DNA from 3 places in the Bacillus pfraonensis genome. Region 3 is predicted to be linked to each of the others. Evidence: a T-box and tRNA genes for the amino acid it is inferred to sense, from the RefSeq annotation. Region 3 holds a T-box; the other regions hold tRNA genes.
The links. A T-box is a leader RNA that pairs with one kind of tRNA and senses whether it is charged. The one in region 3 lies ahead of metG (methionine--tRNA ligase), so its partner is inferred to be a tRNA-Met.
Positions count from the first base shown of each region.

Region 1: it encodes a tRNA-Met, which carries the amino acid that the T-box ahead of metG (methionine--tRNA ligase) is inferred to sense. The anticodon was not compared.
Region 2: it encodes a tRNA-Met, which carries the amino acid that the T-box ahead of metG (methionine--tRNA ligase) is inferred to sense. The anticodon was not compared.

Region 1 is NZ_JAHCDO010000018.1:35-4,651, forward strand. It holds partial or broken rRNA gene KFD70_RS17940 (16S ribosomal RNA) at 1-297, opposite strand, end outside; tRNA gene KFD70_RS17945 (tRNA-Gly) at 370-440, opposite strand; tRNA gene KFD70_RS17950 (tRNA-Pro) at 442-518, opposite strand; tRNA gene KFD70_RS17955 (tRNA-Arg) at 522-598, opposite strand; tRNA gene KFD70_RS17960 (tRNA-Leu) at 692-777, opposite strand; tRNA gene KFD70_RS17965 (tRNA-Leu) at 782-862, opposite strand; tRNA gene KFD70_RS17970 (tRNA-Lys) at 876-948, opposite strand; tRNA gene KFD70_RS17975 (tRNA-Gln) at 954-1,028, opposite strand; tRNA gene KFD70_RS17980 (tRNA-Asp) at 1,113-1,188, opposite strand; tRNA gene KFD70_RS17985 (tRNA-Met) at 1,191-1,267, opposite strand; tRNA gene KFD70_RS17990 (tRNA-Val) at 1,290-1,365, opposite strand; tRNA gene KFD70_RS17995 (tRNA-Glu) at 1,371-1,445, opposite strand; tRNA gene KFD70_RS18000 (tRNA-Ser) at 1,454-1,544, opposite strand; tRNA gene KFD70_RS18005 (tRNA-Asn) at 1,548-1,622, opposite strand; gene KFD70_RS18010 (SprT family protein) at 1,728-2,192, opposite strand; gene cmpA (cortex morphogenetic protein CmpA) at 2,449-2,565, shown strand; gene KFD70_RS18020 (Tex family protein) at 2,675-4,617, opposite strand, start outside.
Region 2 is NZ_JAHCDO010000072.1:753-7,565, reverse strand. It holds partial or broken rRNA gene KFD70_RS28650 (23S ribosomal RNA) at 1-128, shown strand, start outside; rRNA gene rrf (5S ribosomal RNA) at 231-346, shown strand; tRNA gene KFD70_RS28640 (tRNA-Val) at 351-426, shown strand; tRNA gene KFD70_RS28635 (tRNA-Thr) at 432-507, shown strand; tRNA gene KFD70_RS28630 (tRNA-His) at 517-592, shown strand; tRNA gene KFD70_RS28625 (tRNA-Leu) at 617-697, shown strand; tRNA gene KFD70_RS28620 (tRNA-Gly) at 728-802, shown strand; tRNA gene KFD70_RS28615 (tRNA-Leu) at 819-907, shown strand; tRNA gene KFD70_RS28610 (tRNA-Arg) at 911-984, shown strand; tRNA gene KFD70_RS28605 (tRNA-Pro) at 995-1,068, shown strand; tRNA gene KFD70_RS28600 (tRNA-Ala) at 1,085-1,157, shown strand; tRNA gene KFD70_RS28595 (tRNA-Met) at 1,174-1,250, shown strand; tRNA gene KFD70_RS28590 (tRNA-Ile) at 1,255-1,331, shown strand; tRNA gene KFD70_RS28585 (tRNA-Ser) at 1,348-1,440, shown strand; tRNA gene KFD70_RS28580 (tRNA-Met) at 1,466-1,542, shown strand; tRNA gene KFD70_RS28575 (tRNA-Asp) at 1,546-1,621, shown strand; tRNA gene KFD70_RS28570 (tRNA-Phe) at 1,631-1,706, shown strand; tRNA gene KFD70_RS28565 (tRNA-Thr) at 1,721-1,796, shown strand; tRNA gene KFD70_RS28560 (tRNA-Lys) at 1,807-1,882, shown strand; tRNA gene KFD70_RS28555 (tRNA-Gly) at 1,901-1,971, shown strand; tRNA gene KFD70_RS28550 (tRNA-Ile) at 1,982-2,058, shown strand; tRNA gene KFD70_RS28545 (tRNA-Asn) at 2,063-2,137, shown strand; tRNA gene KFD70_RS28540 (tRNA-Ser) at 2,146-2,236, shown strand; tRNA gene KFD70_RS28535 (tRNA-Glu) at 2,243-2,314, shown strand; gene KFD70_RS28530 (hypothetical protein) at 2,559-2,732, opposite strand; gene KFD70_RS28525 (RNA polymerase sigma-70 factor) at 2,854-3,726, shown strand; gene KFD70_RS28520 (carboxymuconolactone decarboxylase family protein) at 3,967-4,404, shown strand; gene KFD70_RS28515 (L-lactate dehydrogenase) at 4,733-5,677, shown strand; partial or broken gene glgB (1,4-alpha-glucan branching protein GlgB) at 6,063-6,813, shown strand, end outside.
Region 3 is NZ_JAHCDO010000003.1:113,547-133,426, reverse strand. It holds gene KFD70_RS03530 (NAD(P)-dependent oxidoreductase) at 1-343, opposite strand, end outside; gene KFD70_RS03525 (alanine/glycine:cation symporter family protein) at 659-2,086, shown strand; gene KFD70_RS03520 (NupC/NupG family nucleoside CNT transporter) at 2,411-3,592, shown strand; gene KFD70_RS03515 (NupC/NupG family nucleoside CNT transporter) at 4,122-5,303, shown strand; gene KFD70_RS03510 (DUF418 domain-containing protein) at 5,329-6,501, opposite strand; gene KFD70_RS03505 (ferritin) at 6,674-7,180, opposite strand; gene KFD70_RS03500 (MazG nucleotide pyrophosphohydrolase domain-containing protein) at 7,236-7,559, opposite strand; gene KFD70_RS03495 (LOG family protein) at 7,633-8,211, shown strand; gene KFD70_RS03490 (hypothetical protein) at 8,230-8,427, opposite strand; gene KFD70_RS03485 (Dps family protein) at 8,857-9,294, opposite strand; gene KFD70_RS03480 (DUF3920 family protein) at 9,512-9,946, shown strand; gene KFD70_RS03475 (MarR family winged helix-turn-helix transcriptional regulator) at 10,061-10,471, shown strand; gene KFD70_RS03470 (pirin family protein) at 10,521-11,219, shown strand; gene KFD70_RS03465 (M4 family metallopeptidase) at 11,380-13,029, shown strand; gene KFD70_RS03460 (metal-sulfur cluster assembly factor) at 13,077-13,391, opposite strand; gene KFD70_RS03455 (TIGR04053 family radical SAM/SPASM domain-containing protein) at 13,530-14,615, shown strand; gene KFD70_RS03450 (class I SAM-dependent methyltransferase) at 14,831-15,652, opposite strand; T-box leader at 15,770-16,044, shown strand; gene metG (methionine--tRNA ligase) at 16,097-17,731, shown strand; gene KFD70_RS03440 (EamA family transporter) at 17,758-18,660, opposite strand; gene KFD70_RS03435 (DedA family protein) at 19,121-19,735, shown strand; gene KFD70_RS03430 (hypothetical protein) at 19,852-19,880, opposite strand, start outside.

The DNA of each region.
Region 1 (4,617 bases), on a different contig from region 3:
CTACGCATCGTCGCCTTGGTGAGCCGTTACCTCACCAACTAGCTAATGCGACGCGGGTCCATCCATAAGTGACAGCCGAAGCCGCCTTTCAATTTCGCGCCATGAGGCGCAAAATGTTATCCGGTATTAGCCCCGGTTTCCCGGAGTTATCCCAGTCTTATGGGCAGGTTACCCACGTGTTACTCACCCGTCCGCCGCTAACTTCATAAGAGCAAGCTCTTAATCGGTTCGCTCGACTTGCATGTATTAGGCACGCCGCCAGCGTTCATCCTGAGCCAGGATCAAACTCTCCAATAAAGTTTGTCTAGCATCTAAAATAAAAATTGACGTTTCACGTTGTTTGTTTCGTTCAGTTTTCAAAGAACTAAAAGCGGGTGAAGAGAATCGAACTCTCGACCAGAGCTTGGAAGGCTCTTGTTTTACCACTAAACTACACCCGCATGGTCGGGAAGACAGGATTTGAACCTGCGACCCCCTGGTCCCAAACCAGGTGCTCTACCAAGCTGAGCCACTTCCCGTTATGGCGCGCCCGAGAGGAGTCGAACCCCTAACCTCTTGATCCGTAGTCAAACGCTCTATCCAATTGAGCTACGGGCGCTTATTCATGATGTTTTGTCGTTGTTGTATTTCAGCGACTCAATTATCTTATCATACTGCTTTTTCAAATGCAAGTACTTTTTTATTTTTTCTTTGGTGCGGCCGAGAGGACTTGAACCTCCACGGGGTTTCCCCCACTAGGCCCTCAACCTAGCGCGTCTGCCATTCCGCCACGACCGCATAATGCGGGTGAAGGGAGTCGAACCCCCACGCCAAAGGCGCCAGATCCTAAGTCTGGTGCGTCTGCCAATTCCGCCACACCCGCGGAAATAAAAAAGTGAGCCATGAAGGACTCGAACCTTCGACCCTCTGATTAAAAGTCAGATGCTCTACCAACTGAGCTAATGGCTCGTAAATGGCTGGGCTAGCTGGATTCGAACCAGCGCATGACGGAGTCAAAGTCCGTTGCCTTACCGCTTGGCTATAGCCCATCGGAAGATATTCCTTTTTAGTGACAAAAAACATTTTATCACAACAAGAAATAAAAACCAACTGCTTATTAGCAGAGGTTAAAATGGCGGTCCCGACCGGGGTCGAACCGGCGATCTCCTGCGTGACAGGCAGGCATGTTAACCACTACACCACGGGACCATTGGTTGCGGGGACAGGATTTGAACCTGCGACCTTCGGGTTATGAGCCCGACGAGCTACCGGACTGCTCCACCCCGCGACGATACTACTTATATATTATATGGTGGAGGATGACGGGATCGAACCGCCGACCCCCTGCTTGTAAGGCAGGTGCTCTCCCAGCTGAGCTAATCCTCCAAAAGTGGTGACCCGTACGGGATTCGAACCCGTGTTACCGCCGTGAAAGGGCGGTGTCTTAACCACTTGACCAACGGGCCAATATGAATGGCAGAGAAGAAGGGATTCGAACCCTCGCACCGCGTTAGCGATCTACTCCCTTAGCAGGGGAGCCCCTTGAGCCACTTGGGTACTTCTCTGTATGGCTCCGCAGGTAGGACTCGAACCTACGACCGATCGGTTAACAGCCGATAGCTCTACCACTGAGCTACTGCGGAATAAGAAAGACAATTTAAATTTTATATAAATACATATGATAAGTCAAGTCGTTTATACAATATCTTGTACAAACGTGACATGTTTATAATATACTGGATTGCTTTTTAACTGTCAAGGTGTTTTTTTATCTCTTTTAATCTACCTTTACACTTTCCGCAAACATATTTTTTTGTATTCATTTGACGTCTTCTTACATATTGAAGAGTACACTCTATACATTCATACACATGTGTTTTAGACTCTTTTTTCACTCCTGGTATTCTCTTGCAAAACCTAGGGGCTCCAACTTCCTTCAACAACTGCCGAAAATCTCGATCACGATGTTGATACCCCTTCCCCATAATATGCAAATGATAATGACACAACTCATGCTTAATAACGCCAATTAATTCTTCTTTTCCATACACTTCATAATAATGATAGTTTAATTCTATATTATGACTTCGTAACAAATACCTTCCACCAGTTATGCGTAATCGTTTATTGAACATTGCTTCATGTAAAAAATCCCTCCCGAAATATTGTAACGATATTTCTTCTACAAGTTTTTGAATTTCTTCTTCATTCATTTTATTCCTCCCAAAAACTAAAAATAAACTTACACTTTTCTTCTTTCTTATACATATATTAAATAGTACATATACCCATCCTCATTCAAAAAGTGTAGCTTCTATGAAACACCTTCTTCCTCGTTTATTCATAGAACTTCACTAACCAAACTCTTATAAGCAGTTCCCAAGACGGAGCTTTTCACTCACTTCAAATCTTTATCTCAGTCCATAGGGGACTATTTGTTAGAGCCGGATTAAACAAGGAGGGATTCTCATGCCTACATGGCTCCGAAAACAAATGCAACGCGCATATTTCGAAAAAAACCGGTATCAAATTAAGTTACTAAATGAATGCTGGTTTTATTATAGCAAAATACATCAAAATTCCTGATAAAGTGAATGTTTAATCGGCGGGGGTTGAATCCTCCCCCACCGATTAAATTCTCAATAACATCCGTTCATGAAAAAAGAGCAGTGCTATACCTGCCCTCTTCCCATTATTATTCAATAGGTAACATCGATAAGGCAACGCGCCCTTTTTTCATATCAACATCATCTACCCATACCTTTACAATCTGTCCGACAGATACCACATCTAACGGATGCTTTACAAACTGTTTGCTCAGTTTAGAAATATGCACTAAACCATCCTGCTTCACACCAATATCAACAAACGCGCCGAAATCAACAACATTTCGAACTGTTCCTTCCAACTCCATGCCACGCTTTAAATCTTCTAATTTGAGAATTCCCTTTTTCAAAAGTGGTTTTGGTAATTCATCACGCATATCTCGTTCTGGACTAATTAAAGCGTCTATAATATCGATTAATGTTGGCTCCCCAATATTCGTGTCTTGAGATAATTTAGAAAGTTCCACTCCCTCTAAACACTTTTGTAAATGTGGTTGTCCTACATCATCAAGCGATAACCCTAGGCTTTTTAATAACAATTCAACATTTTTATACTGCTCTGGATGAATACTTGTTCTATCAAGTGGATTTTTACCTTCTAGTATGCGTAAGAAACCAATACACTGCTCATACGTTTTGGCACCTAAACGTGGTATTTTCTTTAACTCTGTGCGCTTTGTAAATTTCCCTTCTTCTTCACGTTTGTTTACAATATTTTTCGCAACTGTTTTTGATAATCCTGAAACGTATTGCAATAGTGCCACAGAAGCTGTATTCACATTCACTCCTACTTGGTTAACAGCTGTTTCCACGACAAATGTTAAAGATTCATTCAATTTCTTTTGTGATACATCATGTTGATATTGTCCTACCCCAACTGATTTCGGATCAATTTTCACAAGTTCAGCAAGCGGATCTTGCAAACGCCGTCCAATCGAAACAGCACTTCTTTCCTCAACTTGAAGATCTGGAAATTCTTCACGAGCCAAATCAGAAGCGGAATATACACTAGCACCGGCTTCATTGACAATAATATAAAATACATCTTGTTGTACAAATTGTAAAACATCTACTATAAACTCTTCTGTTTCTCTAGAAGCTGTACCATTTCCAATCGCAATCATCTGAACTTGATATTTGTCTATAATAGAAATAACTTTTGTTTTTGCATCTTCATATTTCCGAACAGGCGGATGTGGATAAATAACATCAATATGCAGAACTTTGCCTGTATCATCTACTACTGCTAACTTACACCCTGTTCGATACGCAGGATCTACGGCCAATACTACTTTCCCCTTCATTGGTGGCTGTAATAATAAATTACGTAAATTCTCAGAGAAAATGTGAATCGCTTGCTCTTCTGCAGTTTCAGTTAATTCTTTACGAATCTCCCTTTCGATTGACGGTTGAATTAATCGCTTATATCCATCTTCAATTGCTAGCTGTACATATAATGCACTTTTAGAAGAATCATCAAGAATCACTTTTTTATGTAAAAATCGAATAATTTCTTCTGTCGGTGGTGCAACAGAAACTTTTAAAACCTCTTCTTTTTCACCACGGTTCATAGCCAACACACGATGTGGCACAACCTTTTGCAAAGGCTCTTCATAGCCGTAATACATTTCATATATATTTTTTTCATCTTTTTCTTCATCTTTTACAGAGGACACAACCATTCCTTTTCTAAAGGTGATATTTCGAATCCAGCTGCGGTACGTCGCATCATCCGATACAATTTCTGCAATAATATCTTGCGAAAATTGCAATGCTTCTTGAGCAGATTGCACTTCTTTCTCAGCATCAATAAATTCCTTCGCCTTTTCTTCCGGATCTTCTTTTGTAAACAGAAGTAACCACTCTGCTAAAGGTTCAAGTCCCTTATCCTTTGCAATTGTCGCTTTTGTTCTTCTTTTTTCTTTATAAGGACGATACAAATCTTCTACTTCTTGTAGCTTTGTTGCAGATACAATATGGTGACGCAGATCTTCTGTTAATTTTCCCTTTTCATGAATCAGACGAAGAACTT
Region 2 (6,813 bases), on a different contig from region 3:
CTCAAGATGAGATTTCCCATAGCGTAAGCTAGTAAGATCCCTGAAAGATGATCAGGTTGATAGGTTCGAGGTGGAAGCATGGTGACATGTGGAGCTGACGAATACTAATAGATCGAGGACTTAACCATATAATATGAATACAGATGTTATCTAGTTTTGAGAGAACATAAAAAACTTGTTGACATTTAAAATGAATCAAGTATAATAATGATTGTCTCAAATGAATAAAGTCTGGTAATGATGGCAGAGAGGTCACACCCGTTCCCATACCGAACACGGAAGTTAAGCTCTCTAGCGCCGATGGTAGTTGGGGCCTTGCCCCTGTGAGAGTAGGACGTTGCCAGGCAAATGGAGGATTAGCTCAGCTGGGAGAGCACCTGCCTTACAAGCAGGGGGTCGGCGGTTCGATCCCGTCATCCTCCACCATTTATGCCGGCTTAGCTCAATTGGTAGAGCAACTGACTTGTAATCAGTAGGTTGGGGGTTCAAGTCCTCTAGCCGGCACCAGTAACTATGGCGGTTGTGGCGAAGTGGTTAACGCACCGGATTGTGGCTCCGGCATTCGTGGGTTCGATTCCCATCAGTCGCCCCATTTCTTTTAAAACAAATATAACATGCGGGTGTGGCGGAATTGGCAGACGCACCAGACTTAGGATCTGGCGCCTTTGGCGTGGGGGTTCGACTCCCTTCACCCGCACTTTTAATAAAATATCTCATAACATGTCTTGCGGAAGTAGTTCAGTGGTAGAATACAACCTTGCCAAGGTTGGGGTCGCGGGTTCGAATCCCGTCTTCCGCTCCAATTTTCAATATGACATGCCGGGGTGGCGGAACAGGCAGACGCACAGGACTTAAAATCCTGCGGTGGGTGACCACCGTGCGGGTTCGACCCCCGCCCTCGGCACCATATGCGCCCGTAGCTCAATTGGATAGAGCGTTTGACTACGGATCAAAAGGTTAGGGGTTCGAGTCCTCTCGGGCGCGCTTTTATTAACGGGAAGTGGCTCAGCTTGGTAGAGCACCTGGTTTGGGACCAGGGGGTCGCAGGTTCAAATCCTGTCTTCCCGATAGTTTTAAACATTATGGGGCCTTAGCTCAGCTGGGAGAGCGCCTGCCTTGCACGCAGGAGGTCAGCGGTTCGATCCCGCTAGGCTCCACTTATAACTTTATTATGGCGGTGTAGCTCAGCTGGCTAGAGCGTACGGTTCATACCCGTGAGGTCGGGGGTTCGATCCCCTCCGCCGCTACCATAAAGGACCTTTAGCTCAGCTGGTTAGAGCAGACGGCTCATAACCGTCCGGTCGTAGGTTCGAGTCCTACAAGGTCCACCATTTAAAGTAAATACCTGGAGGTATACCCAAGTCTGGCTGAAGGGATCGGTCTTGAAAACCGACAGGCGGCGAGAGTCGCGCGGGGGTTCGAATCCCTCTACCTCCTCCATTTTTTAAAAAGAATATTATATCGTCGCGGGGTGGAGCAGTCTGGTAGCTCGTCGGGCTCATAACCCGAAGGTCGCAGGTTCAAATCCTGTCCCCGCAACCAAATGGTCCCGTGGTGTAGTGGTTAACATGCCTGCCTGTCACGCAGGAGATCGCCGGTTCGACCCCGGTCGGGACCGCCATTACATAAAGGCTCGGTAGCTCAGTCGGTAGAGCAGAGGACTGAAAATCCTCGTGTCGGCGGTTCGATTCCGTCCCGAGCCACCATTTTGAAATAGCAAGCCGGCTTAGCTCAATTGGTAGAGCAACTGACTTGTAATCAGTAGGTTGGGGGTTCAAGTCCTCTAGCCGGCACCACTTTCAAAATGAGCCATTAGCTCAGTTGGTAGAGCATCTGACTTTTAATCAGAGGGTCGAAGGTTCGAGTCCTTCATGGCTCACCATTTATTTTATAATTTCATGCGGGTGTAGTTTAGTGGTAAAACAAGAGCCTTCCAAGCTCTGGTCGAGAGTTCGATTCTCTTCACCCGCTTTTCCATTGGGGGCCTATAGCTCAGCTGGTTAGAGCGCACGCCTGATAAGCGTGAGGTCGATGGTTCGAGTCCATTTAGGCCCACCATTATTCCGCAGTAGCTCAGTGGTAGAGCTATCGGCTGTTAACCGATCGGTCGTAGGTTCGAGTCCTACCTGCGGAGCCATATTATATAGAGAAGTACCCAAGTGGCTCAAGGGGCTCCCCTGCTAAGGGAGTAGATCGCTAACGCGGTGCGAGGGTTCGAATCCCTTCTTCTCTGCCAGAAATTGGCCCGTTGGTCAAGTGGTTAAGACACCGCCCTTTCACGGCGGTAACACGGGTTCGAATCCCGTACGGGTCATACTTAAAGAGATAGCATAATCTGCTATCTCTTTTTTCATTTTTAACAGTAATCAGATAGAAATCTCCTTCCTCAAGTACGTGCAGAAAAGAGTCAAGGTGGTAAGGATGGGACGTTCACGTTTCTGAAATACCATTGGCAACTAATAGTAAAAAAATAAAAATGGATAACAGGATAAAAAATATGCCATTAGATATAACACTGAATAGCATTATACTAACATTTTTTGTCTTAACTCCAAAAATTAAGCGACTATAAATCCAATATCTATGATAGTTAATAAAACAATGCTAATTCGCAAATCAGTATTTGGATATAATCTTGAGGTTACAAAAACAAATAGTGTAGCGATAAGTAAAGAAATAGTCCAAAGAATGGGTTTAGCTATTGTTTTGCTTTCCCGCATGTTATTCTCCATAGTATCACCTCTTTCCACTTTCTTAAATTATACAAGCCTTTCGTAACAGAAAGATAATCTTTTAGTTATAACAAATCATATATTTTTGATATTGAAACACGCTATAGAATGGAGTGATGGTATGGATTTTGAAACCTTGTATCGAACCTATCGGCCTTTAGTTTACTCTGTAGCATATCGCTTGCTTGGCTCTGTTAGTGATGCGGAAGATGTTGCGCAGGATATACTTATTAAAAGTCAACATGTGAACCAGGAATCAATTAGAAATATAAAAGCTTATTTCATTAAGATGACGACAAATCATTGTTTAAATATACTGCAATCGGCTCAGAAAAAGAGAGAAGTATATACAGGAGAATGGCTTCCTGAGCCGGAAATAGATACGATGAAACTAAATCCTATGGACACTATAATTCAAAACGAAAGAGTATCCTATGCATTTCTTGTACTGTTAGAGAATTTAACGCCTATTGAAAGAGCTGTATTTGTCTTAAGGGAAGCCCTCAGGTACGATTATCGAGAAGTAGCGGAGATTTTAAACAAATCAGAGGCAAATTGCCGAAAGATTTACAGCCGTTGCAAAGAGAAGATACGACACGAAATACCAGTACATCCACAACAATCGGATCATACAGAAAAAATGATACATACCTTTATCAGAGGCGCAGAAACAGGGAATTTTGAGGAATTTATTAATTTGCTGACAACAGATGCAACCCTTGTCACTGATGGAGGCGGTAAAGTGCGTGCAGCTATATTTCCGATTCTGGGTAAACAGCGTATCCAGACGTTTTTGGAGGCTATTGTTTCACGAGGATTTTTCCAATTGGATCTTCTTCCAACTATAATAAATGGTCAATTTGGTATTTTAGCAAGGAATAAAGGCCGTGCAGAGAAAGCCATATGTTTTGAATGGAATGAAAGCGGAGAATCCATTAGAAGAATCTTCATTGTAGTCAATCCTGATAAGTTGAAGTATATTCCAGTTCTATAGCATTTATAAAAAAGAGATTTTTTTAAAATCTCTTTTTTATTTTGTCACAAAACAAAAAGCTAATTTGTCTTATAAGTGACGGGATATAAAAGGGATGCTATGTATGTTTTTTATTAGAGCTTCTGTCATGAATTAAGGTATGTTACGGCAGATAGTGATTGTAAATCATTCATAAAAGACCTTGTTAAATATCCTGGTATAAAAGTACAAACTCATTTTATTTTATGGAGGGAATATACGATGGAAACAAGGTTTTTAATGGGAAAGGTAAATCCAGAAGGTTATAAGGCAATGGCAGGATTAGAAAAATATTTGATGACTACAAGTATTGATGAGACATTGAAAGAGCTAATTAAAATTCGGGCCTCTCAAATCAACGGATGTGCGTATTGCATTGATCTCCATACGAAAGATGCGAGAAAATTAGGAGAAACAGAGCAGCGTATTTATGCTCTTAATGCTTGGCATGAGACACCATTTTTCACAGAGAAGGAGCGTGCTGTGCTTGCTTTGACAGAAGCAATTACACTAGTAGCGGAAACTCATGTTCCAGATGAGGTATATGAAGAAGTAAGAAAATACTTTGAAGAAAAGCAAGTTGCTGAAATTATTATGCAGATTGTTGCTATTAATGCATGGAATCGAATTGGAGTTTCTACTCGTTTAATGCCAGAATAAAGATAAAGTCTTGAAACAATAGAAAGCTATTCTTTCCAGAAAGGCTCTGGAAAGGATAGCTTTTTATGTATTACTACACATAATCTCTAATAAAACAAAGTTTTCACAATCTAAAGAAAAAGCTTACATTGAGATTGATTCCATACTCAATAAGATAACTTTCTCCTATCTGTGAAAAAGTTCACAAATAGGTCATAATTTGTGAATTAATTCACAATGATTCATGCTACAATATGAGTGTAAGGAAGTTAAACAACATTAAATTAGTACTTTAATTAATTACTTAAACAATCATAATAAATGTGAACAATAGAGAGGGGAAATTACCATGAAAAAAGGTATCAATCGCGTAGTATTAGTAGGAACAGGAGCTGTAGGTTGTAGTTATGCTTACTCAATGATCAACCAAGGTGTAGCTGAGGAATTCGTACTTGTTGATGTAAATGAAGCAAAAGCAGAAGGAGAAGCAATGGACTTAAGCCATGCGGTACCATTCTCTCCATCACCAACAAAAGTGTGGAGCGGTAGTTATGCAGATTGTAAAGATGCAGATTTAGTTGTTATCACTGCTGGATTACCACAAAAACCAGGTGAAACTCGTTTAGACTTAGTTGAGAAAAATACAAAAATCTTCAAGCAAATCGTTCGCGGTATTATGGATAGCGGATTTGATGGTATTTTCTTAATCGCAACTAACCCAGTTGACATCTTAACTTACGTAACTTGGAAAGAATCTGGATTACCAAAAGAACGTGTAATTGGTTCTGGTACAACTTTAGACTCTGCTCGTTTCCGCTATATGCTAGGTGACTACTTAAATGTAGATCCACGTAACGTTCACGCGTACATTATTGGTGAACATGGTGATACTGAACTTCCAGTATGGAGCCACACTACTGTAGGTGTACAAAAACTAGAAACAATTTTAGCGAACAACGAACAATACAACCAAGATGATTTAGATAAAATCTTTGTAAATGTACGCGATGCAGCTTACCACATTATTGAGCGTAAAGGTGCAACTTACTACGGAATCGGTATGTCACTACTTCGTGTAACGAAAGCAATCTTAAACAACGAAAATAGTGTGCTAACTGTATCTGCATACCTAGAAGGTCAATACGGTGAAAAAGACGCTTATGTAGGTGTTCCGGCTGTTATTAACCGCGAAGGTGTACGTGAAATCGTTGAGCTTGAGCTAAATGAAGAAGAAAAAGCGAAATTCGCTCACTCTGTAAAAGTATTAAAAGAAACAATGGCACCAGTACTTTAATATAATTGATAAATGATTCAGAGGCGGGAAACTGCTTCCGGCTTCTGAATTTTTATATAAAATAATATAAATTCCTTTTCCAGTTCCCTTGTATATCCCCAAAATATACCCCTTTTGTTGGAAAAGGGTCGTTTATAGAAAAAGCACTCTATATGAAAATAGAGTGCTTTTTTATTATATTATTACAAGTGAAATAATCATCTGAAATAAAACGCTTTCAATGAATATTCGTCAAAATTCGATATATTTTATCAAAAATTAAAATATTACCTTTAATTACCACGAAAAAACGTATATTTATTTAAAAATACACAAGGATATTTCAGTTTTTCAGCGAATGTTTACAAAGTAACAAAAATTCTGTCATCTTAGTGAGGTGAACATATTGAGTGTAACAAATTGTATAGAAGAGAGTTTGTATGAATTTCATACAAAAAAGTGTTATGAGAGCTATAACATATTTGGCGCGCATTTTGCAGTAGAGGATGAAATACAAGGCGTACGATTTACAGTATGGGCTCCTCATGCAAAAGCTTTGAGTGTAGTTGGAGATTTTAATGATTGGGATGTTGAAGGGCATCGAATGATACAAATGACAGAAAAGGGTATTTGGTCACTGTTTATACCACATTTGGGGGAAAACGAAATATATAAGTATGCGATTGAGACCAAAGGTGGAGAAACAATTTTAAAAGCAGATCCCTATGCAAATTATGCAGAAGTAAGACCAAATACGGCATCTGTTATTTTTGATATAAGGGGATACGAATGGAACGATAAAAATTGGTTCCGCAAGAAAAAACGAAAATCAATTTATAAGGAAGCAATGGCAGTTTATGAATTGCATTTTGGATCATGGAAAAAGAAAGAAGATGGCTCTTTGTACTCGTATCGAGAAATGGCAGAGGAGCTCATTCCTTATGTAGTAGAGCATCAGTTTACTCATATTGAAATTATGCCGCTCGTTGAACATCCATATGATCGATCTTGGGGATATCAGGGAACTGGATATTATGCGGTAACAAGTCGATTTGGTACACCGCATGATTTCATGTATTTTGTCGATGAATGTCATAAATATGGAATCGGTGTCATTTTAGATTGGGTACCAGGTCATTTTTGTAAGGATGCTCATG
Region 3 (19,880 bases):
CACGTGTTGTCTTTGCTTCATCAACAAATAAGCTTCCAGCGCCTCCAACAACAAGTAATTTTGTGTTAGGTGCACCTTTCATTGCTTCAATTAATACGTTTCCTGCCTCTACATGAAGATGTTCTTTGCCTGCAGGAGCGCCAAATGCGTTCACTACTACATCAAATGTTTGTAGATCATTAGCGGTAAGATCGAAAACATCTTTTTCTAAAATTTTTACATCATCTTCTGTAATTTTTGTAGCGTTCCTTACGATTGCGGTTACTTCATGTCCGCGATCTAATGCTTCTTTTAAAATGCGACTTCCAGCTTTTCCACTTGCTCCGATAATTCCGATTTTCATAAGGAATCCCTCCAAATAATTGTTATAAGTGTATATCTGAAAAATGAATGAATGTCTTTTAAGTAGGTTTGTAACCACTAGTTGTAACTATTATAGTTACAGATTTATTTTTTGTCAATTGCTTTGTCTATGAAAAATATTTCTGTATATAGTATGTGCGTTTCTAAAAATAAAGAGTTAGATTTTCTTCCATATAACATGTGTATGTTAGGAAATCTAACATATGGAAGTAATATCCTGTCGAAAGATGTTGATTTTTGAATATTTTTTGAATATAATTCAATTTATGAAGAGAAAAGGGAGGGGACTAATCGTATGAATATTTTAGAACAGTTCGTTTCATCAACGAATACGATTCTTTGGTCATATATTCTTATTGCAATGTTAATAGGTCTAGGGCTTTATTTTTCTATCAAGTTAAAATTTGTACAAATTAGCCATTTAGGGGAAATGGTACGTTTGATGAGTGACGGGTTAACTGGAAAGACACGTAAAAAGGGCAGCGTATCTTCTTTCCAAGCTTTCTGTATGAGTTCAGCAGCCCGCATTGGGATTGGTAACTTAGCTGGTGTAGCGTTAGCGATTTCTATGGGAGGACCCGGCGCAGTATTTTGGATGTGGGTAATCGCAATTATTGGAGCATCTTCCAGTTTCGTAGAAAGTACACTTGCACAAATTTATAAAATAAAAGATGGCAGTGGATTCCGTGGTGGTCCTGCTTATTATATGGAAAAAGGTTTAAATAAACGTTGGATGGGAATATGGTTTTCTATTCTTATCACAATTAGTTACGGTTTAATTTTTAACTCAGTACAGGCAAATACAGTTACGCTAGCATTTAAAAATGCATTCGGTTTAGAGCGTTATGTTGTAGGGATCGTATTAGCTGTATTAGTCGCAGTTATTATTTTTGGTGGTGTTAAGAGTATAGCGCGCATGTCAGAAATGATTGTTCCACCAATGGCAATCCTTTATATTGGAGTAGCTATCTTTGTTGTTATTAAAAACTTCTATTTACTACCAGATGTTTTTACAGAAATCTTTAAAGGTGCATTTGGCTTAGATTCAGCTGTAGGTGGCGGTATTGGAGCGGCAATGAAGTATGGTATTCAACGTGGATTATTTGCGAACGAAGCAGGTATGGGTAGTGCGCCGAATGCGGCTGCGACAGCAGATGTAACGCATCCAGCGAAACAAGGATTTATTCAAACAATTGGAGTTTTAGTAGATACATTTTTAGTATGTACATCAACGGCGTTTATCGTATTATGTTCTGGTGCATATAAGGCAACGAACTTAGAAGGAATTGAATTAACGCAAAAAGCACTAAGCTCGCAAATTGGCCCATGGGCAAGTAGCTTCTTAGCGATTATTATTTTCTTATTTGCGTTCAGTTCACTTCTAGGAAACTATTATTATGGTGAAACAAATATTGAATTCATTAAACAAAGTAAAACTTGGTTAATGATTTATCGTGCTGCGGTAGTTGGAATGGTGCTATTCGGTTCTGTTGCGACGCTTCAAGTCGTATGGAATATGGCAGATTTATTTATGGGTCTAATGGTAATCACAAACTTAATTGCGATTACGCTTCTTGGCCGATTCGCATATGCTGCGTTGGCAGACTATGTAAAGCAAAAGAAACAAGGAAAAGATCCAGTCTTCAGTGCAGATTCTATTCCAGGTTTAACAAATACAGAGTGTTGGGACAAGCCAGTAGTTGAAAAAGAAAAAGCTGTATAGTGAAATGGAAAACGAGCATCAAGTCGAACTTGATGCTCGTTTTTTGGTGGGGATAAGTTAGAGGGGATGAGGTGAAAAGCGAACGTTAAATTGAGTTTTATAAGAAAATGTATTTTTTTTAGAAATATGAAGATGTGAATTAGAATTTATGTTAGAATGTATAAGGTCTTTCCAGATAAGAGGTAAGGCGGTTTTAATTCTTAATATACATATTTTTATGTGTTAAATAAAAGTTCGGATTATTTCTTGTTTTCTATGGTCAGACGTTCAACGTTAAATAATTTTCTAGAGCGTTGAATAAGGTTTAAATGGAGGATTTTATCTATGAAATTTGTTATGTTTCTTGTAGGATTACTCGTTGTATTTATACTCGGTTTTCTTATAAGTGCGGATCGAAAGAAAATTAAGTATAAACCAATTGGGATTATGCTTGTTATTCAGTTGGCATTATCGTACTTCTTATTAAATACACAAATTGGTTATATTTTAGTAAAAGGGATTTCTGACGGCTTTGGAGCATTGCTTGCATATGCGGAGTCTGGAATCGTTTTCGTATTTGGTGGTCTTGTTAATAAAGGAGAGGTTTCATTCTTCTTAACAGCATTATTACCAATTGTATTCTTTGCTGTATTAATTGGCATTTTGCAGCACTTTAAAATTTTACCGTTATTCATTCGTTCAGTTGGTTTCTTATTAAGTAAAGTAAATGGTCTAGGAAAACTAGAATCATATAATGCCGTAGCGGCAGCGATTGTTGGACAGGCAGAAGTGTTTATTACGGTGAAAGATCAATTAAGTAAAATTCCAAAGCATCGTTTATATACACTTTGTGCGTCGTCTATGTCGACAGTATCGATGTCAATCGTTGGTTCTTATATGAAAATGATTGATCCAAAATATGTAGTAACAGCACTTGTATTAAATTTATTTAGTGGGTTTATCATTATTCATATTATTAATCCTTATGACATTACTGAAGAAGAAGATACACTTAAGTTAGAAAATAAACAAAAGCAATCGTTCTTCGAAATGCTTAGCGAATATATTATGCTTGGTTTTACAATAGCAGTAACAGTAGCTGCAATGTTACTTGGATTTGTTGCATTAATTACAGCAATTAACAGCTTGTTTGATTCTGTATTCGGTATCACATTCCAGGCTATACTAGGATACATTTTCTCACCACTTGCCTTTGTAATGGGTATTCCACAAGCAGAAATGGTAACAGCGGGACAAATTATGGCGACAAAATTAGTATCAAACGAATTTGTTGCGATGCTTGATCTTGGAAAAGTAGGGGGAGAATTATCAGCTCGTACAGTTGGTATTCTATCCGTATTCCTTGTATCGTTTGCAAACTTTTCATCTATTGGAATTATCGCAGGTGCAACGAAAGGGATTGATGAAAATCAATCAAACGTTGTTTCTTCATTTGGATTAAGACTTGTATATGGTGCAACGTTAGTAAGTATTTTATCAGCAATTATTGTTGGGGTTATGTTATAGAAATAAAAAGCAGTGAGCATGAGCTTACTGCTTTTTTGTATTCATTAAAAATAATATAATTAGAAAAAACATGTTACTATATAGATGGGAAGGGGACGAGAAAATAGTAAATGAAATTTTATCGGCGATTTTTCAAATATATCGACTATTTCTCAGCATATATCGGCGCAAATTAAAATATATCAGCGATTCGACAAGGGATATCGATGTTTCGGCGAATAACGACAAGAAGTATATTGCATCGAGAGAGAGGGAAGGGATAAATTTACATATGATTTCTTTGAAATTTATGTTGCATTTCAATTAGATAACGCTTACAATTTGGTTTGTAGGTGGTATCAATTTCAGACTTTAAATACGGTAGGGAAGAAGAGACTACCTGTTATAAATTGCAATTTATGTAAACGCTTACTGATTTTAGGTTATAGTTTAAAGTAAATAGTATTTAGGGGTTCTTATTTTTTTAATATCAATGGTCAGACGTCATTCGTTGGACGACAGATAACTTATGGAAGTGGAGGATTCACATATGAAACTAGTTATGTTTCTAGTTGGTTTACTTGTTGTATTTGTACTAGGTTTCCTTGTAAGTTCAGATCGTAAGAAAATTAAGTATAAACCAATTGCAATTATGCTTGTTATTCAATTAGCATTGGCATACTTCTTATTAAATACAAAGATTGGATTTGTATTAGTAAAAGGAATTTCGGATGGTTTTGGTGCCATTTTAAAATATGCAGAAGCAGGGGTTAATTTCGTATTTGGTGGTTTAGCAAATGATGGACAAGCACCATTTTTCTTAACGGTATTATTACCAATTATCTTCTTAGCGGTATTGATTGGTATTTTGCAACATATTAAAATTTTACCGATTATTATTCGTGCAGTCGGTTTCGTATTAAGTAAAATAAATGGTCTAGGAAAACTAGAATCATATAATGCAGTAGCAGCGGCAATCGTTGGTCAAGGTGAAGTATTTATTACAGTAAAAGACCAATTAAGTAAATTACCAAAAAATCGTTTATATACACTTTGTGCGTCTTCAATGTCAACGGTATCGATGTCAATCGTCGGTTCTTATATGAAAATGATTGATCCAAAATATGTAGTAACGGCACTTGTCTTAAACTTATTTAGTGGATTCATTATCGTTCATATTATTAATCCTTATGACATTAGTGAAGAAGAGGACATTTTAGAATTACAAGAAGATAAAAAGCAAACGTTCTTTGAAATGTTAGGCGAGTATATTATGCTTGGATTCTCTATCGCAGTAACAGTAGCGGCGATGTTAATTGGTTTCGTAGCATTAATTACAGCAATTAACGGTGTATTTGATTCTATTTTCGGCATTACATTCCAAAGCATTTTAGGATATGTGTTCTCACCATTAGCATTTGTAATGGGTATTCCAACATCAGAGATGCTAGCAGCAGGACAAATTATGGCAACAAAATTAGTAACAAACGAATTTGTTGCGATGCTTGATTTAGGAAAAGTAGCTGGTGATTTATCAGCTCGTACAGTAGGTATTTTATCAATCTTCCTTGTATCTTTCGCAAACTTCTCATCTATTGGGATTATCGCAGGAGCAACGAAGAGTATCGATGGAAAACAAGCGAATGTTGTATCTTCTTTCGGATTAAAACTTGTGTATGGTGCAACGTTAGTAAGTATATTATCAGCGGTTATCGTTGGGGTTATGCTATAAAATAAGGAAAGCAATGAGCTTGGGCTCATTGCTTTTTTTTCATTACCTTATGCTTAAAAGCAGGCCTTTTCAAATAAGTTCCAAGCCGCCATACGTATTCAACAGGCCCTATACGATACCTTTGTAGCCAATAGGTACTAGCATATAATTGAATGCTATAAATTCCAATCGTCAATACGATGCCAAAGAAGTAACCGATTTTTCCATATAATCCGAAACCGTACGCATAAAAAATCGTAGTAGCAATGATAGTCTGTGCTAAATAGTTACTAACTGACATTTTACCCATATTAGCCACATACTCAAGTAAGCGTAATGCTTTTTTGTAATGGAATAAGAGAATAATTGAGCTTCCGTAAAAAAGGGCCATTCCTAATGGTGAAACACTGTCTTTTAGCATAATGAGGATCGGTTGCTGTGTTAATAATGCTAAGATTTTTACTGTGAAAGAAAAGATACCACTGATAAGCCAAAGTTTTTTGAGGGAAGATACATGTTTATCTATTTCAAACAGCCATCCTTTTTTCCCGACATATATTCCTAGCAAGAACAGCGGAGCCATTAGAATGATCATTAAAAAGGTTAGAAGAAATCCCCCGGAAAATCCAGTGATTCCAATATCTTCGAATGGATTTTCGTAGAGGCGGAATTTTATATGATCTGTATAACTCCCGGTTTTGTGGACTGTTTGTTCTTTTTCAATATAGGAGGAAAAATCATCTACATTTGCATTGGACTCAAAAGGGTAAGAAATAAACATAGTAAATGCTAGTAAGATAAAGGCCCAAATAAGCAATGTTTTTGGTTTTCGATTGATGAACATCATTAAGAAAATCCCTACAATCCCATATGCAAATAAAATGTCTCCACTCCAAATAAATATACCGTGAATATATCCAAGAATTAGTAAAATAATAATTCGTCGTATATAAATCGGAAAGAAACGCTTTTCTTTTGCGAGAATGCTCTTTTGCAGCAGAATAATACTAAGACCGAATAGAAAGGAGAATAGGGAAATGAAGTTGTGTGTACCAAAAAATTCAATAAACCAGTTGGCTCCTTCATCAATCTTTCCGAACACATAAGTAGGTTGGTCAGCGCTAAACATTCCAAACTGAATTAATGTCATATTAACGAGCAAAATGCCGAATAAAGAAAAGCCGCGAACTGAGTCGATTGCCTCTAGGCGTTGTTTCATAGTTTTTCTCCTTTTCTTTTTGTTTTTCTTTGAAAATAATACCATTAATAATGGAAGTCCTATGCAGAATGAATGGAAATTTAAGGTGATTTTAATGGAAGCTTAAGGTAAGTGGATATTGGGGAGAGAAAATAAAAATCACCTTAACAAACTTGTTAAGGTGATCGGCTTATTACTCAGCAGGAGGAGTAAAAGTACGTTTTTCTAATTCCGCATCTAACATAAATAAAGCGTTAGAATCGCTTGTAATACGTTTTAGTTTCTGAATGATGCTGTCGAAAGAAGCTTCTTCTTCAACTTGTTCGTCAACGAACCATTTCAAGAACGTAATTGTTGCATGCTCACGCTCATCCCAAGCGATATCAGATAGATTATAAATACGCTTTGTTACTTCACGTTCATGCTCAAGTGCGATTTCAAATGCACTTAAAACAGATTCGTACTCATTGTTCGGATTTTCGAATCCAGTAATAATCGCACGCTCTCCGCGGTCATTAATATAATTATAAAGCTTCATTGCGTGGAAACGCTCTTCTTCTGCTTGTACAAGGAAAAAGTTTGCAAATCCATCATAGCTTTCTGCCGTGCAGTAAGCAGCCATTGCCATATAAACATGGGCAGAGTAAAATTCAAAGTTCATTTGATCATTAAGTGCATCGTGTAATTTAGTAGATAACATAAAAATCCTCCCTTGTATAATATCGGGAATATTATATCATAATTGATAAATGTTCTCATTTAGTTTCTTGGAAACGTTTAGATAGTTTTTCTACATGTGCTTCCATAATATCCTGTAAGTCTAAATCATATTTTTGAGAAAGAATAATGAGGTTGGAAAGTACATCCCCAAGTTCTTCTTTTAACTCTATTTTCAATTCTTTTTCTTGCTTTTCCTGCTCATCTGGGCGATCACGTCCAATTTCAATCGCGCGCACAACGCGTGAAACTTCGCCTACTTCTTCCACTAAGAAATTTAAGCGAATAAAAGAGTTATATTGTGACCAGCTTCGTTTTTCGTAAAAATCCTCGATCCATCTTTGAAATTCGACTATATTCACTTCTTCCTCATCCCCTCAATATGTTGTACAATGTTAATTGTATCATAACAATATATAGTTTTGGGGTGTAGGTATGAGAAAGATTTGTGTGTTTGCAGGTTCTAATTTAGGAGAGAGATCTGAGTTTAAGGAGCAAGCAATCAAGCTTGGAGAGGTGCTGGTTCAAAATAATTGTGAATTAGTATACGGCGGTTCATGTGTTGGTTTAATGGGGGAAGTGGCCAATGAAGTGTTACGCTTAGGCGGGCGTGTAACGGGCGTTATGCCTCGTGGTTTATTTCGTGGGGAGATTGTTCATGAAGGATTAACAGAATTAATTGAAGTAGAAACAATGCATGAACGTAAAGCAAAAATGGGAGAGCTTGCGGATGCATTTATTGCATTGCCAGGTGGCTATGGAACATTTGAAGAATTATTCGAGGTTGTATGTTGGTCACAAATTGGGATTCATGATAAACCAGTTGGGTTATTAAATATTAAAGATTTTTACGGGCCAATTCTGCAAATGGTCGATCGTGCAGCAGAAGAAGGATTTATGAATCCATCTAATAAAGAGTTAATTGTTTCAGCAACTACTGCGGATGAATTGATTCAGAAAATGCAAGATTATAAACGACCTGTTATGGGGAATAAGTGGAAGCAGTTATCATAATAAAAAGAGGCATTCCGTTCATTTAGGAATGCCTTTAGAGTTGTCTTTCTTAGTTTTCTTATATAAGTACCAACCGCCCCAACCACCAGCGATGGCGAGGACAATGAGGAAAGGATAGCTTCTTGTGTCTACGGTCAGATTGAAAATATTCGCTATTCCTAAAGCAATTCCAACAGTTAATAAGGCGAAAAATGCTCGAATCAAATAGTCTTTCAACTGAACCACTCCCGTCATTTAATGGTATATCTACCTAAATGATATTACGTAGAAGGAAATATCGGACTTTTCTATATTTTAACATAAAAACGTTTGAGATATATAGATATAATAATAAAACCCTCTCAACATAAATTGAGAGGGTTTTATGGGGTTCTTTAGCGTAGCGAGCCGCTTGCGCTTTTAGTGGTATCCAGCTTCAGCGGCTAGAATGTTCGGTGGCTTCGCTTCTTCCTGCGAGGCAAAAAGCGCCTCTACGTCAGAAACTCCATCCTCCTCACATTCTGAGCGAGCCGCTTGCGCTTTTAGTGGCATCCAGCTCCGGTGGCAAGCTCTTCGTGTCTAAGAACCTTCCGCATAAGAAGGCAAAAAGCGCCTCGGAATCAGGAGTTCCAATGCCCTCCTGTTCTAAACGAGCCGCTTGCGCTTTTAGTTTAAGAATGCACGTAGCATCCATACGTGTTTTTCTAGTTCTGTGTAGATACCAAGTAGTAAGTCAGATGTCATTTCGTCGTCAGCGTCTTGTGCGATTTCCATACCTTTTTTTAGTTCGCCTAGCATCATTTCGTAGTCTTTCATAATTGCTTCGACCATCCCTTCTGCAGTTTCTCCGTAAGCCGCTTCTTGAATAGAAGATCGTTCTAAGTATTCTTTCATTGTCGCTACTGGTTTGCCGCCAATTGCTAAAATGCGCTCTGCAATTTCATCGATGTGTCCAGCTGCTTCTGTATAAAATTGTTCAAATTTCTCGTGTAGTGTAAAGAATTGAGGTCCTTTTACATACCAATGGAAGTTGTGTAGTTTTGTAAATAATACGTTCCAGTCTGCTACCTGTTTGTTTAATACTTCGATTACTTGTGTGTTCATATGATCAATCTCCTTCTGAGTTATTTATTATGTTGTATTTTTTATTAATTTATAATTATTATAATCTAGTAATTTGTATAAATCAACCTTTTTCCAAACATTATTTTTGAACATTTTTTGAACTAGGTGTAATGTGATATTGCAATATGTGTTTATTTTTTTTCGTATTGTGGCATATGTATAGGAAAAGGGATTTTAGAAAGGAGAATGGAGGTCAATGGAACTCCAGTTTCAAAACGTATATCAGCAAGCTGGGAATTGGTATGTGCTGGATTCAGAATTTCCGTGGGATATTCAGCAGGTGCAAAATGATGTGTTTTCATTAATTGAGAAGCGCGACATTCCAGTTGTTTTTTGCGATACGTGTGATACAAATGATGTGCTCGTGAACTTAGGAGAAGAAGAGGAAGAATTTTTATTTCCTTTAAACGGTTTTTATCATAAAGAAAGACAAATGATTTTTGTTTGCATGTGGGAACAATATGAACAAGTGCTCAAAACTTTATTACACGAGTTTCGTCATTCTATGCAGCATGAAAACAATGTATTGTATATCGAAAAAGAAGTATACGAAGCACGTTGGATTGAAAGGGATGCTAGGACATTTGCTGAACGTAAAATGAATGAATATATGCGCAGGAATATAAACTAAAGTATAGTGGTGGGAACATCATTATACTTTTCCTTTCTACTTACTAGAATAAAGTAGTTGACAATTACATAGTTTAGTTCTAAACTATGTATATCAAGCAAGCGAGGTGATGAAATGAAAGCAGAAGAAAGACTTGGGTTGTTATTATGGTTTCGTTTATCACGTTTTTATAACAGGAGCATTCGCGAGACAAATCAACATTTGAAAGAGTGGAGTTTATCAGCTGCTCAGTTTGATGTGTTAGCCCAAATCGGAGGAAACGATCGCTTAACGCAGCAGGAGCTTGGAAAAAAGCTATTTGTTACAAAAGGGAATATTACGCAGCTTTTAAATAAGATGGAACAACTAGGTTGGATTAAGCGAGAACAAGAAGGGACTACGAAATATCTTTCGTTAACAGAAAAGGGAAAAACTTTATATGAAGAAACTGTTCCGCCGCAAGAAACGTTTCAAGCAGAACAATTTAATAAATTAGATCATAATGAACAAAAACAATTATTAGAATTACTGCGAAAGTTACAATAAAAAATTTTAAATAAATATCTCGAATTCGAGATAATATGAGGTGAAGGATATGTTTAAAAAAATTGATCATAAAAATATGGGAAGAGCAAATCATGGCTGGTTAAATACACATTTTCATTTTTCATTCGCAGATTATTACAACCCAGACAATATGCACTTCGGGGCACTTCGCGTTATTAATGATGATTTAGTAGCAGCGCAAACAGGATTTGATATGCATCCGCATCGTGATATGGAGATTATTTCTTACGTTGTAGATGGTGAATTAACACACCAAGATAGCATGGGAAACCGCGGTACGATTGAGCGGGGACATGTACAATATATGAGTGCTGGTACAGGTGTATTTCATAGTGAACATAATTTAGGAAATGAGACATTACGTTTATTACAAATTTGGATTTTACCAGATCGTGCTGGTCACAAGCCAAACTATGGTGAGTTTAAATTTGATTGGAACAAGCGTGAAAATGTATGGTTCCATATGGTTTCTCCGGTTGATGGCGGTGCACCAATTGCTATTCATCAAGATGCAAACTTATACTCTCTATCGTTAGAAGCAGGAAAAGAAATTAGCTTACCTGTTGATGAAGGGCGTCAAGTGTACCTTGTACAAATTGAAGGAAGTGGCGTAGTAAATGGTGAAACACTTGTGATGCGAGATGCAGCAGAAGCAGTTGAAGAAGACATTCGCATTCAAGCAAAAGAGCAATCACATTATTTAGCGATTGAGATGAAAAAACAATAATGAGTGAATGAAAAGAGAGTGTCTAATGTGACACTCTCTTTTTTGAGGGGATGAAATTATAAGAAAAATGTTTCTCAATATTTTTTTGGCAGGAGATATTTTCCTTTTTTTGAAATGTATAAGAGTGTCAAAAAATTTTTGGGGAATGGGGAGTGTTAGATTGAAAAAGCAAGTCGTTTCATCAGCATTAGCTTTATCCGTTATCGCCTCAGGTTTTGGAGCATTTGGAGCAACAAACACAAAAGCGGCAGAAGGGCAAATTCAATATCACCAAGAATTTAAAACACCAGCTTACATAGGTGAGGAATGGAAAGCACCAGAAGGATTAGATAAAAAAGAAACAGTATTTCAGTATTTAGAAAGCAAAAAGGATATGTTTAAACTAGCAGGAAATATAGAAAGTCATTTTAGTGTTGTAGGGGAAGAAAAGGATGCTGAATCGGGTACAACACACGTGAAACTAGTAGAGAAACATAATAATATTCCTGTGTATGGATCTGATCAAACAGTTGCGCTTGATAAAGACAATAATGTGAAAGCATTCTTCGGGCAAGTTATCCCGAATTTAGAAGATAAAAATATTCCAGCTGCAGCGAGCATTACCGATGAGAAAGCGGTAGAAATTGCGAAAGCTGATATTGAGAAAGAAATTGGCAAAGTAAATCAATATGATGGTGTGAAAAAAGATTTATATGTGTATGAAAAAGATGGGAAATATTATCTTTCATACCTTGTAAAAGCATCTGTTTCAAAACCAGCTCCGGGTTACTGGCATTACTTTGTTGATGCAACAAATGGAAATGTGATTGAGAAATATAATGCAATCGATCATATTACTGGTTTTGGATATGGTGTGCTAGGAGAAAGACAATCATTTGAAATTGCTCAAGATGAAAAAACAGGAGCATTTAATTTATTTGATGGTAAACGTGGAAATGGTGTTCATACATTTGATGCACAAAATATGGATGAGAACTTGTTTAATCTCTTCTCACAATGGTTTGGATATACAGGTGAAGAAGTAGAAAGTAAATCGAAGTTCTTTGAAGATAAAGCTGCTGTTGATGCGCATGTAAACGCAGGAAAAGTATATGACTATTATAAAAAGGTATTTAACCGTAATTCTTTTGATAATCAAGGTGCGAAGTTAATTTCTTCTGTTCACGTAGGGGAAAATTGGAATAACGCTGCGTGGAACGGGATACAAATGATGTATGGAGATGGGGATGGAAACACATTTATTCCATTATCTGCAGGTCTAGATGTTATTGCCCATGAGTTAACGCATGCTGTAACAGAGCACACAGCAAATCTTGTATATAAAGATGAATCTGGTGCACTAAACGAATCGTTATCAGATATTTTTGGTGCGATGGTAGACCGTGATGATTGGGAGCTCGGAGAAGATATTTATACACCAGGTAAACCAGGAGATTCACTACGTTCCTTAAGTGATCCTGCTTCTATTCCAAACCCATTAAAACCAACTGAAGGCTATCCAGATCATTACGACAAACGTTATAAAGGTACAGCTGATAACGGCGGCGTTCATATTAACAGTAGTATCAATAATAAAGCAGCATATTTAGTGTCTGAAGGTGGCACTCATTATGGTGTGAAAGTAAATGGCGTTGGCCGCGAAGCTACAGAAAAAATTTATTACCGTGCGCTTTCAAAATATTTAACTGCAAACTCTAACTTTAAAATGATGCGTCAAGCTGCAATTCAATCTGCGACAGATTTATATGGCAAAAACTCTAAAGAAGTACAAGCTGTAACGAAAGCTTATGATGCAGTTGGTGTAAAATAAGACGTGAAAAAGACCTGACTTTATAAAGTCAGGTCTTTTCTTATTAACTAATCGCGAATGCCCAGTGCGATTTTCGCCATACGTGACATACGCTCTTTTGACCAAGGTGGATTCCAAACCACATTGACCTCGATTTCATTTACTTCTGGTACATTTGTCGATAATACTTTTTTGACATCTGATACGATCTGCCCCGCCATCGGGCAACCGATAGAAGTCATCGTCATTGTAATAACAGCATTATTATTTTCATCTGCTGTAACGTCATATACTAATCCAAGATTAATGATATCAACGCCTAATTCAGGATCAATAACCGCTTCTAAATTGGCATATAATTTCTCTTCGAATTCTTGCGACATGCACAACACTCCTAATATTAATGATATCCATTCTCATTATAAAGGAAATAAGATAAAGATGCAGTGAAATAGCTCACAGTGTTTTTTAGAATCTTCCCTATACTGATTATAAGTATGTAGGGAGGAGCGAGATGGAAAATGAATTATGATGAAAATCCTTTTATTGTGATATGGGAGGTTACACGAGCTTGTGAACTAAAGTGTTTGCATTGCCGAGCTGAAGCGCAGTATAGGAGAGACCCGAGAGAATTGACTTTTCTTGAAGGGAAGAGATTAATTGATGAAATATATGAAATGAATCAGCCAATGCTAGTTTTCTCTGGTGGGGACCCGCTTATGAGAAAAGATATTTATGAACTAGCAGATTATGCAGTGCAAAAAGGATTACGCGTTTCGATGACGCCTAGTGCGACTCCAAATGTGACGAAAGAGGCAATTCGAAAAGCAAAAGAGGTTGGGCTTGCTCGCTGGGCTTTTAGTGTGGATGGTGCTACAGCTGAGACACATGATCGTTTTCGCGGCGTGGCAGGGTCTTTTCAGCTTACGATGGATGCGATTCAATATTTAAATGAGCTACAGATTCCTGTGCAAATCAATACCACTATTTCTAAGTACAATATTCATGAAGTAGAAGAGATGGCGGCGCTTGTTGAAAAGTTAGGTGGTGTACTATGGAGCGTGTTTTTCCTTGTTCCAACTGGAAGGGGAAGTGTAGAAGATATGATTTCACCAGTAGAACATGAACTTGTATTTCGTAAATTATATGAAATAGGGAAAAGGGCTTCATTTGATATAAAGACAACAGCTGCGCAGCATTATCGGCGCGTTATCATGCAACAAAGAAAGAATCGAGAAATTCGTTATGAAGATGCCCTTCAAAATGGCTTAACCGGCAAAATTGATGGCTTAGGACGAGCACCAAAAGGCGTGAATGATGGCAACGGTTTTGTTTTTATTTCACATATTGGCGATGTGTATCCGAGCGGGCTATTACCAATTCAAACTGGAAATGTGAGAGAAAAACGTTTACGGGATATTTATCGTCACTCCCCAATTTTTCAAGCATTACGTAATCCAGATGGCTATAAAGGGAAGTGTGGGAAGTGTGAATACCGCTATATTTGTGGTGGTTCTCGTTCAAGAGCATATGCGATAACTGGTGATTATTTAGAAAGCGAACCTTATTGTGTATATGTACCGAAAGCTTTACGAAGAAAAATGTGAAATTCCTATTGTCTTTTTAGGATACATCATGTATACTTCTAATTAGTTGATAACGATTATCAGTATCAACTAAACATTACTCTTCGTTATGTTGGTCATACCCCTTTTGACTGCGTAAGTCAGAGACAAAATGTTGAAATACCTTGTGTCCTATTCTACAGAATTATGGTAATCTCCAACCTCAACTTATATGCGTTAAGCATGCAAAAAGGATCCTATCCGTGAAGGGATCCTTTTTTGCATGCTGTTGTCGTAATTAACGTGTAAAGTCCTGGAATACGTTCTTCCATTCCTTCTGGGGCTGAAGAAGGAAAGACCCAGCGTTGATGTGGACCATGCTCTTCAATAAGCTTTTCAATGCGTAGATTTGCCCCTGCAACTTCTGTAATAATTTCTCCTAACGTCCAGCGGCGAATCATCGTTTTAGGAAGTGATTCTTGCTGCGCTTTATCAAGTAGAATGCTATAAGCAACGTTATCCTCTATTACTTCTTCAGAGAAATAATCTCCGCTTGCCTTAAACTTTTGATCATCTATTGCTAATAATTTTGTATAAAGAGGATGATAGTCACGAAGGATAAAAGTCCCATCGTCTTTTAGAAGTCTTGAGATTAATTTGAAAAGTGGCTTGAGATCTAAAAAGTAATGAAGTACACCGAGTTCTAACAAAACAACATCAAATGTTGGAGAAGGTGTGATTTCTAGTACATCTGAAACGATATATTCGATAGATACTCCTGCGGCGTTTGCGAGCTCATTTGCATATTTGGCGTTGCTCTCAGAAATATCTACAACAGTGACGTCAGCACCTAATAATGCGAGTGCGACAGCTTTATTGCCTTTAGAGCCAAGTAAATTGATGATTCGTTTCCCTTTGGGGTTTTGTATATAAGGTAAGTAGTAGGCTACTTCATGAGCAGGATCTTGCATAAGTTTCTTTGCGTATTCTTTTGGAATGCCATGCCGATTTGTCCATGCTTCATAGGCTGCTGCACTCCAGCCTTTTTTATTCATTGTGCTTAATTGCTTTTGATTCAATAGAACTCCTCCTTTTTCTGAACATATAAATATTCGGAAGGGGTTTTCTATTTCCTTTTTTTCTCTAAATAAAAAATTGATTTTTCTGTAGTTTAGTCGTAAAATACGTGTTATATATGAAAAGCGTTGAAAAGGAAAAGTAGAATGAAACCATTCTTTCCAGAGAGCTTCGGGAGCTGAGAAGAAGCAAGAATATTCATTTGAACAATGGCCTTTGAGCTGCGTCCTGAACTTATCAAATGATAATAGTAGGCGGCGACGAGAGTTGGTTCTCGTTATCAAAACCACAGTATAAGAGTGTAAGTAATGCTCCGTACTTGATGAGGTCGGTTATGTGAATAGCTGGCGAAATAAGGTGGTACCGCGACTGTTTATAAAGCCCCGCCCTTATCTTTTCTGAAGATAGGGGCGGGGCTTTTTTATATTTAAAAGGAGGAATAGATGATGAGTATTTTTATTGGAGGCGCTTGGCCGTATGCGAATGGATCGTTACATCTTGGTCATGTTGCGAGTTTATTACCAGGGGACATTTTAGCGCGTTATTATAGAGCGAAAGGTGAACAGGTCCTTTATGTATCAGGTAGTGATTGTAATGGAACACCAATTGCGATTCGGGCCAAACAAGAGGGAGTTAGCGCAAAAGAAATTGCAGACCATTATCATGAAGAATTCCAGCGATGTTTTCAGCATCTTGGGTTTACGTATGATTGTTATACACGTACAGATACACAGCACCATCATGAAACGGTACAGAAGATTTTCTTACGCTTATTAGGAGAAGGATTCATTTATAAAAAGACAGTTGAACAAGCATATTGCGAAACATGTACACAATTTTTGCCGGATCGATATGTAGAAGGAATTTGTCCACATTGTCAGGAACCAGCACGCGGGGATCAATGTGATGCGTGCTCAGCCATTTTAGATCCGCTTGATTTATTAGAAAAGAAATGTAAGTTATGCGGAAGTACACCAGCAGTTAAGGAAACAGAGCATTTCTACTTTGCGTTGCATAAATTTCAGGAGCAGATGAAAGATGCAGTAGCGGTTGCGAAACAAAAAGGAGCATGGCGTGATAATGCGGTTCAACTAACAGAGCGTTACTTACAAGAAGGATTACAGGACCGAGCTGTATCACGTGATTTACCAATTGGAGTACCAATTCCAGTTAAGGGATATGAGGATAAGAAAATCTATGTGTGGATTGAAGCAGTGTCAGGTTATTATTCAGCAAGTAAACGATGGGCTAAAGAAACAGGGAAAGATGATGGGGAGTTCTGGAGTAGTAGTGCGAAGACATACTATGTGCACGGGAAGGACAACATCCCGTTCCATTCTATTATTTGGCCAGCTGTATTACTTGGGATAGGAGAAAAGGCGATCCCGCGTCATATCGTTTCAAATGAATATTTGACTGTTGAGAAACGAAAATTATCGACAAGTAAAAACTGGGCGGTATGGGTGCCGGATATATTAGAGCGATATAATCCAGATTCGATTCGTTATTTCTTAACAATTAATGCACCAGAAAATCGTGATACTGATTTTTCTTGGCGCGAATTTATTTATAGCCATAATAGTGAGCTTTTAGGGGCATATGGGAATTTTGTAAATCGTACACTAAAGTTCATTGAGAAATATTATGATGGTGCTGTGCCAAAAGGTCATGTGAATTTAGAATTGCAAGAAAGAGTGGAGGGATTATATCGCAGTGTAGGACGTGCAATTGAGCAAGCTCATTTTAAAGTAGCGTTAGAAACAATCTTTGAAACGGTACGCTTTGCCAATAAATATTTTGATGAAGAGCAACCTTGGAAACAAAGAGAGGAAAACCCTGCTGCTTGTGAAGAGACGATTTACACCTGTGTATACTTGATTGTGAACTTTGCGCAGTTACTTGAGCCATTTTTACCTTTTTCTAGTGAAAGGGTGCGGAACATATTATCTATTTCGAGTGTGAGCTGGGAATGTAAGAATGTGTTGCCAAAGCAGATTGGTCATGTACAGCCATTGTTTGAAAGAATCGATGTGAAACAAATTGAAAGGGAAGTAGAAAAGCTGTACGGAGCATTAAAGTAAAAAAGAGCACATGATGTGCTCTTTTTTTAGGCGCTTTGTTCTATATTACGTTTCTTCTCTTTTCGTACAATAAGAAATTGCGGTGTGAAAATACCGATTAATATACAAAGGATACCAAGCCATTGTAATAGCGATACGACTTCATGAACAAGTGTAATGGAAGCGATGATTGCTGTTGGTAATTCAGCTGCTCCTAAAATCGTTCCAAGTCCTATTCCTACTTTTGGTACGCCAATGGAGAAACAAATGACCGGTACAACAACACCGAAGAGTCCAAGGAAGAATGCATATTTCCATAATCCAGCTTGCAAGGCACCGTCTGTTAAGAAGGTTGGCGGGAAAATTAAGCAAACGATAAGTGTAGCGCTTGTTGTCATCAGAAAGCTTTTCGTATACGGTGGTACATTTGTAGCAACGCGTCCGCTTGCAAAAATATAAAAGGAAAAAGAAACAGCGGCTAATAGTCCAAAAATAATGCCTTTTGTAGAGAAGTTTTGGCCAAGACCTTCGAACACACCACCTGCAAGTAATGTTCCGGCAAATAAAATGATAATCGAGATCACCTTTTCGCGACTTGGTAATGTTTTGTTCGCGATTGCTTCAATGACTACCCCAATCCATGTAAATTGAAAGAGTAAGACAACGGCAATAGATGCTGGTAATTCTTCTACAGAAATAGCGTAGAAAATTCCAGTCATACTCATTGTTGTTCCGACAGCCAATAAGGAAAATGCTTGTTTTTTCGAGATTTTATGACGTGAAAAGAAAAGAACGAGTAATAAAAGTCCGACCCAGCCAAATACATATTGTCCACCTAATAGCTCATGCGCAGAAAACCCATTCATAAAGCCCAGCTTGAAAATTGTCGAAAGTACGCCATAGCTGCAGGCACCAAATAAAACTAATAATGAAAACTTAAATTTCTCCACAAAAAATCCTCCTTTATAAATAAAAAACGCCCGCTGTCCAGTTCAGGACAACGGGCGAACGAAACAGAGTGGAAACTCTACAAAATTCCGCCACTCACAATCTTGTGTGAGTTTGGGTATAAAACATTGGATAATTATTATAACTCTAGTTTATAGCAATCTCTTTTAGATTTTCAATTAAAAATAAAGATAAATGAACTTTTTTAAAGTTAACTATGCGAAAATAAGAGAAAAACGCAATTTTTTCGTATATAATAAAGGAGAAATGAAAAAATTTGCAAATATATAATAGATATTAGGAGAATTTGCATGAATATGGATTATTTTAGTACTTTCCTTACAAAAATGTAATCTAAATGTAAGTTATTGTGATAGTTATTTCGACATTTTTTTTATACAATAATAGTAACAGTTTGTGCGTGGTAAATGCTGTAGATAAGACAGAAAAGGAGAGATCGACATGGAATGGATTCATGAATTATTTCAGCAATACGGCTATTATGTTGTACTTGTAGGATTGCTGTTAGAATATATTGCGCTTCCGTTTCCTGGAGAGCCGACATTAGCATATGCAGGTTTTTTGGCGCATAAAGGAGATTTACAATTACCACTTTTAATTATTTTGTCATTTATTGGTACAAGCGTTGGAATGACAATTCAGTACCTTTTAGGGAATAAACTTGGTATGCCTTTTGTGCAGAAATATGGGAAGTATGTGTTTTTAACACAAAGAAAAATTGATTTAACGAGAATGTGGTTCGATAAATATGGATATTTTCTTATTTTCATCGGCTTCTTTATTCCAGGCGTACGTCACTTTACTGGATACTTTGCAGGGATCATTAATTTACCGTTCCGCCGCTTTGCGATTACGATCTACTCTGGCGCTCTATTCTGGGTATCTTTCTTCTTAATCGGCGGTTATTGGTTAGGTGGAAACTTACATGATATATTTGGAGTACTTGGACAGCACATCGGGAAAATTATTTTCGGAGTGATTGTCATTGTAGCTATTACGTTAGGGGTTCGTTTCCGCAAGCAATTAAAACGCGTATTTGTACAAAGCGCAAATTAATATGGAATCCATTCTATGTCGAAAATTGGAAAGAGCAGTGCTTATAAGCACTGCTCTTTTTTATCGTTTTAACCGAGAAGACAACCTCTTCTAAACGAAGTGAAGGTGAAGGGAGTTCAATGTACTTTCCAGCTTGCTTTTATTT